2 regions of the Clostridioides sp. ZZV15-6383 genome follow, and region 2 is predicted to be linked to the other one. Evidence: riboswitches for the same ligand, from Rfam matches in the RefSeq annotation. Region 2 holds a riboswitch; the other holds the start of a gene.

Evidence for each region. Region 2 has a riboswitch for S-adenosylmethionine ahead of KGF42_RS12700 (O-acetylhomoserine aminocarboxypropyltransferase/cysteine synthase family protein). Riboswitches for the same ligand answer to the same signal wherever they lie in the genome.
Region 1: another riboswitch for S-adenosylmethionine. It lies ahead of metK (methionine adenosyltransferase); the one in region 2 lies ahead of KGF42_RS12700 (O-acetylhomoserine aminocarboxypropyltransferase/cysteine synthase family protein).

The regions. Positions count from the first base shown of each region.
Region 1 is NZ_JAGWCV010000018.1:25,495-29,718, reverse strand. Features, by position in the region: gene KGF42_RS08795 (hypothetical protein) at 1-589, opposite strand, end outside; gene metK (methionine adenosyltransferase) at 908-2,101, opposite strand; SAM riboswitch class I at 2,238-2,341, opposite strand; gene yyaC (spore protease YyaC) at 2,530-3,039, shown strand; gene fabZ (3-hydroxyacyl-ACP dehydratase FabZ) at 3,150-3,578, opposite strand; gene KGF42_RS08775 (rod shape-determining protein) at 3,595-4,224, opposite strand, start outside.
Region 2 is NZ_JAGWCV010000034.1:11,720-15,943, reverse strand. Features, by position in the region: gene KGF42_RS12710 (TetR/AcrR family transcriptional regulator) at 1-71, opposite strand, end outside; gene KGF42_RS12705 (homoserine O-succinyltransferase) at 243-1,130, opposite strand; gene KGF42_RS12700 (O-acetylhomoserine aminocarboxypropyltransferase/cysteine synthase family protein) at 1,160-2,425, opposite strand; SAM riboswitch class I at 2,535-2,639, opposite strand; gene KGF42_RS12695 (cation-translocating P-type ATPase) at 2,693-4,224, opposite strand, start outside.

The sequences.
Region 1 (4,224 bases), on a different contig from region 2:
GCACTCCTGAGAAATATCCATTTGATGTAGCAGTTTTAATGTTTAAGCTATCGACCATAGTTCCTGCATTTGATAAAGCATCAATATTACTAAATAAACTAATTGCTCCTACTAAAAGTGTAAATATTATTATTATAGGACCTATATTACCTAGTATCTTAGAAAGTCTTGTCAAACCTAATGAAACAGTTATTAGAGAAACGATTGCCATACCAATTCTACCTACATATGGATTTAATCCATAGTATTCTGATAATGTAGCTCCTGCTCCTGCAATCATTATTACTAATGTTCCAAATAAAAACAATGGTCCAAACCATTCAAAGAATGTTCCAAGATACTTTCCACAATATACTTGATAAATCTTTATTGGTTCTTTAAGCTTCAATTCTCTTCCCTTCTCTATAACTTCTGCTCCAAACCATGAAAATAGTATCATAGATATGATTCCTCCTATAATACCAGCATATCCATAAAACGTAAAAAATTGCAGTATTTCTTGACCAGTTGCAAATCCAGAACCTATTACAGTAGCTACATAAGCTCCAGCAAAGCTTATAACAGTTTTAATATTTACTTTACCTGACATACACTACTCCCCCTAATTAAAATTATTTTTAAAGTGTAAGTTTATTAAGATTATATTAGACTCATTATTGTTATGTTTCAATATATTTTTAATTATTTAACATCAGTTAACACAATCTTAACTAGTTTTTAACATATATCCTATAATATGTATAAATTTAATATAGTATTGTAAAACAAAATGTACTAATCTAATTAAATATTGTTTAATTTATTATATGATGAGAAATTAATATTTATTAAAAATATTTAACTCATAATAAAAAAGCTGTTAGAAAGTAATCATAAAATTACATTCTAACAGCTTTTTAGTTAAAAATTATTCACCTAAAGCATCTTTTCTTAACTGTTCAACTTTGTCAGTTCTTTCCCAAGGTAAATCTATATCAGTTCTACCAAAGTGACCATAAGCAGCAACTTTTTTATAAAGAGGCTTTCTTAAATCTAAGTCTCTTATTATAGCTCCTGGTCTTAAATCAAAGTGTTTATTTACTAATTCAACAAGTTTTTCTTCTGAAACTTTACCTGTCCCAAAAGTATCTATAAATATAGATAATGGTCTAGCTATACCTATAGCATATGCAAGTTCTATCTCACATTTATCTGCAAGACCAGCTGCAACAATATTTTTTGCAACATATCTAGCTGCATAAGCAGCAGATCTATCAACTTTTGTAGGGTCTTTTCCTGAGAAAGCTCCTCCACCATGTCTAGAATATCCACCATAAGTATCTATTATTATTTTTCTTCCTGTAAGACCTGTATCTCCTTGAGGTCCTCCTATAACAAATCTTCCAGTTGGATTTATATAAATTTTAGTATCTTCATCAAGTAATTCAGCTGGTATAACTGATTTTATAACATGCTCAATTAAATCTTGTCTTATCTTATCATTTGATACTGTTTCACAATGTTGAGCTGATATAAGAACTGTATGTACTCTTACAGCTTTACTTCCTTCATATTCAACAGTAACTTGAGTTTTTCCATCTGGTCTTAAATAATCAACTAGACCTGTCTTTCTAACTTCTGTAAGTCTTCTTGATAATTTATGTGCTAAAGATATTGGAAGTGGCATTAACTCTGGAGTTTCATTACATGCAAATCCAAACATTATACCTTGGTCTCCAGCTCCAACCTTTTCTATTTCTTCTTCCATCTCTTCTCCAGTCTTACTTTCTAGACCTTCATCAACTCCCATAGCTATATCTCCAGATTGCTCGTCAATAGAAGTTATAACTGCACAAGTATCACAATCAAATCCATATTTTGCTCTTGTATATCCAATTTCTCTTACTGTTTCTCTTACTAACTTAGGAATGTCTACATAAGCAGATGTACTTATTTCTCCTGCTACTAAAACTAAACCAGTTGTAACTGTAGTTTCACAAGCTACTCTGGATTGTGGGTCTTTTTCTAATAATGCATCTAATATTGAATCTGATATTTGGTCACATATCTTATCAGGATGTCCTTCTGTAACTGATTCTGACGTAAATAAATGTCTTGCCATTTTTATTCCCCCTTATTCATTCTTAATTTTTATTATAGGTTTTACCTTATTTTTAATTTTAGAAATTTTACTCAAAATAAAAAACCTCTCCTTAATAAGAAGAGGTTAATAATCGTAATTACATACTAATTAACTGACCTCATCTTTCAAGACTTTTGTCTTGTAGGAATTAGCACCTTTTCCCATTTGGGTGGTTGCTGGGCTTCACAGGGCCTATCCCTCAGCCTCTCTTGATAAGGTAATCAAGATTTAAGTTTTGTTTTACTTTATCAGCTTACTATTTTTTTAAAATTTTGTCAAGATTTTTAGTCATATTTTTTTTATTCCTTTTTTTGTAAGACAAATAAAATATTCTATCTATCTGAAATTCAAAGTTAGGTCTTTTTAATGCTTTTTATTCATATATTTTTTTGAAGGGGGTGTTCCTATTGTATTTAGCTAAAGTAAATTACAGCGATGATGATGTTATACAGATGCTAAGTTCAGTTCTAAAAACTATAATTAATGAAAATACGATTGTTGTTTGCATAGGAACAGACAGGGCTATAGGTGATACTTTGGGCCCTTTAGTTGGAACAATACTTAAAAACAGTAACTTTAAATACCCCGTTTACGGTACACTAGATAACCCTATTCACGCCTTAAATATATATGAGTCTCTAGATACTATAAAAAATACACATATACAAGGTAACTTCTTGGCTATAGATGCTTGCTTGGGGTCGCAGAGTAACATAGGTAATATACAGATTAGAGAAGGACCTATCCTGCCCGGAAAAGGTGTTGGCAAAAAACTACCTCAAATAGGAAATTATTCTATAGTAGGAATTGTAGATAAAATTGATGAAAATAATAGACTTTCATTTAATAATATACGTCTTAGCTTTATATTGGACTTAGCTGAAACAATAGCCTTAGCTTTATTGGTATCCACTTAATCCCAATATAAACTAACTGATAAAATTCTTTATATAAAAAGGTAGATATTTTAGAGCATCTGATTAAATACTCTAAATTATCTACCTTTTTACTTTTATATTTCAAGTTTTTACTTTTCTACTAAAGCAAACATTAATTCACCTTTACAGACAAGTTCTTCACCGACATATGCCTTAGCATCTGCCTTAGCTATATTTCTTCTAAGAGTTGTCATTTCAACTTCCATAGTTAATGTATCTCCTGGTCTTACTTCTCTCTTAATTCTAACTTTATCTATACCTGCAAATACACCTAATTTTCCTTTATTTTCCTCTACAGACATCATTGCAACTCCACACACTTGTGCTAGAGCTTCTACTATTAATACTCCTGGCATTAAAGGATATTCTGGAAAGTGACCTTGAAAAAATGGCTCATTAACTGTTACATTTTTTATGCCAACAGCTCTTTTTCCAACTTCTAACTCTATAATCTTGTCTACCAATAAAAATGGATATCTATGTGGTATTAATTTTTTTATTTCATCTATATTTAGCATCCTAAAACTCTCCTAATTATTTTCTTTTAAAAGACCCACCAGTTTCAAGTAAGTCTATTGAACCTAAAGCTATTCCTGTACCTTTTGCAACACAAGATAATGGTTCATCTGCTATTGTAACAGTTATTCCTGTTCTTTGTTCTATTATTTTATCTAATCCATATAATAATGAACCTCCACCAGTCATTATTATACCAACATCTCCTATATCTGCTGCTAGCTCGGGAGGTGTTTTTTCTAAAACAGCATGAGTAGCCACTACTATTTGCTCAACACATTCTCTAAGTGCTTCTAACATTTCTGTTGAATTTATAGTTATAGAACTAGGAAGCCCTGTAATTAAATTTCTTCCTGTTATCTTCATATATTTTTCTTCTTCTCTCTTAAATGCAGAACCTATTTCAAACTTGATTTTTTCTGCTGTTCTTTCTCCTATAAGAAGATTGTGTTGTTTTTTCATGTATTTGACTATAGCATCGTCAAATCTATCTCCACCAACTTTTATAGATTCACTTACAACAGCTCCTCCTAAAGATATTACAGCTATATCTACAGTACCTCCACCAATATCTATAATCATATTACCATTAGGTTGTGATATGTCTACACCAGCTCCTATGGCTGCTGCTATTGGCTCTTCTATGAT
Region 2 (4,224 bases):
GTGCAAAAAAGCATTTCAGCTGTATCTAGTATTTCACTTTTACGTTCTTCAGGGTCTTTTACGATTCTCATCTATTTTCTCCTTCCAATAGACCGTCAGTCGGTTTAGTCTTATTATATAAAACTACTACTATAATGTCAAATTTTTAAAAATAATAAGGTATAAAGAATAATTAAGATTACCTTTATACCTTATTATTTATATATCTTTTTTAGTTAACATTTATATCCTATTAAAATTTATTATATTAAATAATTTTTTATCCAATTTCTAAACAATAACTCTGAATGTTTTTTCCATTTAACAGTTGGCTCTTCTGAAGGGTCATTATTAATATAATAATTTTGAGGTATTGATATTTCATCTCCTCTGTTTATATCCCTTTTATATTCTTTATCAAGAGTGTATTTATCATACTCGCTATGACCCATTACGAATATATCTCTTGAATTTGTAATTATATAAGGACCAGCTTCTTTAGAATGACTTACAATACTCAACTCCTTATTCTCTTTTAGAGCTTCAATATTTACAGTAGTATGTCTTGAATGTGGAGCAAAAAATTCTTTTTCAAACTCATCTACTATCTTACTGTTTTTATCTACTTTATGCTTAAATACTCCAAAACATTTTTGACTTAACGGAATTTTTTTTACATTGTAGTATTTGTAAAGACTTGCTTGAGCTGCCCAACATATATATAATGTAGATTTAGTTTTTCTTTTAGAATAATCCATAATTTCCTCTAGTTCATTCCAATAATCAACTTCTTCAAACTCCATTTGTTCAACTGGAGCTCCTGTTATTATAAAACCATCAAAGTATTCTTCTTTGGCTTCGTCAAATGTTTTATAAAACGCTTTAACATACTCATTACAACTTCTCTTGCTTTCTCTTGTTGAAATTTTAATAAATTCCACAGATACATTAAATCCTGTTTTATCTATCCTTCTTAGTAAATCTAATTCTGTATCCATCTTTATAGGCATTAGATTCAATATAGCTATCTTAGTATCTATGTTTTCTTCATATTTTAACTTCTTATTGAAATCTTCTTTGTAAATTACATCTATTCCTTCATCCAATAATTTATTAATAACAGGTAATCCTTTTGGTAGTATTAAAGCCATATCTTTTCACTTCTCTTTCTCTTAGACTATTAGAAATTTAAAGCTTGATTTAAATCAGCTATTAAATCCTCTACATTTTCTATTCCAACAGACAATCTTATTAGTGAAGGTAATACTCCAGATGCAATTAATTGTTCTTCTGTTAATTGTCTATGAGTAGTTGAAGCTGGGTGTATGACACATGTTCTTACATCTGAAACATGAGTAACCAATGATGCTATCTGTAATTTTTCCACAAACTTTTTGGCATTTTCTAGTTCTCCTTTTACTCCAAATGATAAAACTCCACTACACCCTTTTGATAAATATTTTTTGGCATTCTCATAATACTTGTTATCATCAAGTCCTGGATAATTAATCCAGTCTACATTTTCATGTTTTTCTAAAAATCTAGCTATTTTAAGTGCATTTTCACTATGTCTTTCCATTCTAAGGTGCAGTGTTTCAACATTTAAATTAGTAAGATAAGCATTGAATGGGCTTAAACAATTTCCATAATCTCTAAGTAATTGAACTCTCGCTTTAGTTGCATACGCAGCATTTCCAAATTTTTCAGTATAACTTATTCCATGGTATGTTGGGTCTGGCTCAACTAATTCTGGAAATTTTCCATTATCCCAGTTAAAGTTTCCACCATCCACTATAATCCCTCCAACACTTGAAGCATGACCATCTAAATATTTTGTAGTAGAATGAGTAACTATATTTGCTCCATACTTTAAAGGATTACAAAGTACTGGCGATGCTAATGAATTATCAACTATAAATGGAACATTAATTCTCTTGGCTACATTTGCTATTTTTTCAAAATCTATAACTTCAAGAGTTGGATTAGCAAGTGTTTCTGCAAACACAACTTTAGTATTTTCATTTGCAAGTTCTACTATCTCATCTTCACTTGAATCTAAGTCAAATGATATTAAGTCTATTCCAAATTTTTTAAGACTAGGTCCTAATAAATTAAATGTTCCTCCATATACTTTTGAAGAACAAAGTATGCTGTCCCCTGATTTACATATATTTAAAACTGCCAACATATTTGCAGATTGACCTGATGATACAGCTACAGAAGATACTCCTCCTTCTAGTAAACTTATTTTTTCTTCAAAAGCTTGAATAGTAGGATTGCTTATTCTTGAATATATATGTCCATCAACCTTTAAATCAAATAGGTCAGCAAGTTGGTCTATACTACTATATTTAAAAGTTGTACTTTGATATAAAGGTAATACTCTTGGTTCTCCATTACCTGGCTTATAATTTCCTTGCACACATATTGTTTCTTTATTATACATTTTTGTATCCCCCTTAGATTTTAGTTAAAAAAATTAAACTGTTTATCAGATGAGATTTAAAATAAATAAAGCCTGAGTATATAACTCAGGCTCTGTATAAGCGTAATTATACTCATCTCTCAGCTTTCGCCGCAGGATTTAGCACCAATGTATATAAATATATACTGGTTGCTGGGTTTCATAGGGCCAGTCCCTCCACCTCTCTGGATAAGATTTATTTAATTTTTCTATGTTTTATATCTTATATATTTTTCCTAATTTTGTCAACTATTTTTTTAAAATTTTTCTTTTAATAACTTTCCCAACCTCTACTTGAATTACAGACATTACAGCTAAAACAATTGTTATAAGCCACTCTGAACTATTTAAAATAGTTAAACTAAAAGCATTTCTAAAAACAGGTACAAACAGTATTACTGCTATTAGCAACGCAGAAGTTAAAAATGAAATTAAAAGAAATGGATTTTTACCATTATTTCTATTAAACATTGAATCTGTATTTGAACGCTGACTAAATGCTCTTAACATCTGTGAAAATGCTAATACACAAAATGCCATTGTTTGACCTACAGAATGATTTTCTATATTAAGACCAATTTTATATGCTAAAATAGTCATTATTGCCACAAATATACCTTGAGTAACCACTCTTTGTATAAGGTTTTTTTCAAATAAAGTGGTTGATTTCACTGGCTTATGCTTCATTATATTTCTACTTGGTGGGTCAACTCCAAGAGCAAGAGCTGGGAGTGTAGCAGTTGCAAGGTTTACCCACAGAATATGAACAGCAAGAAGTGGAGTATCCCAGTTTAATAATATTGCTACAAACAGCGTAAGTATCTCTGCTATATTACCAACAAGCAAAAATTGTATAACTTTTTGTATGTTCCTATATACACGCCTACCTTCTTTTATTGCATAAGCAATTGTTGTAAAGCTATCGTCCATTAAAATCATGTCAGAAGAGTCTTTTGCAACATCTGTACCACTTATACCCATGGCTATACCAATATCAGCAGACTTTAATGCAGGAGAATCGTTTACACCATCTCCAGTCATAGCTGGTACTTCTCCAATTCTCTTTAGAGATTGTATAATCCTAAGTTTATCAAATGGGGACACACGAGCAAATATTGTAGTACTTTTAACAGCTTCATCTAATTCACCATCACTCAAATTATCAAGTTCATCACCAGATATCACAGTATTTTCTTCACTCCATATTCCTAACTCATGAGCTATTGTTGTGGCAGTAACTTTATGGTCACCTGTTATCATTATGGTTCTTATACCTGCTTCTTTACAAGTACTTACTGCATCAATTACCTCAGTTCTTGGTGGGTCAATCATACCAACCATACCTATAAATGTCAAATCGTATTCTATGTTTTTATTATCTTCTTTTGGTATAGATGAAATCTCACGCTTAGCAAAACCAAGTACGCGTAATGCATCTTTAGACATTGTAAGACATAATTCGTGTATATTCTTTTTATCCAATTCGGTAATGTTTCTTTCACCTTTTGAAGTTAATATTTTAGTACATAGGTCAAGAATTTCGTCTACTGCTCCTTTAGTATAAGCAATAATCTTTTCATCTATATTATGAACAGTTGTCATACATTTTCTATTGGAATCAAAAGGCTGTTCAAATAAACGTGGATATTTCTCTTCAAGAGCATCTTGGTCTATTCCAAATTTGTTGGCCATAAAAATTAATGCGCCTTCTGTTGGGTCACCTAATATTTCATCTGTTTTGTCTGGATTAATACATGCATCATTACAAAGTGCACCAGCAT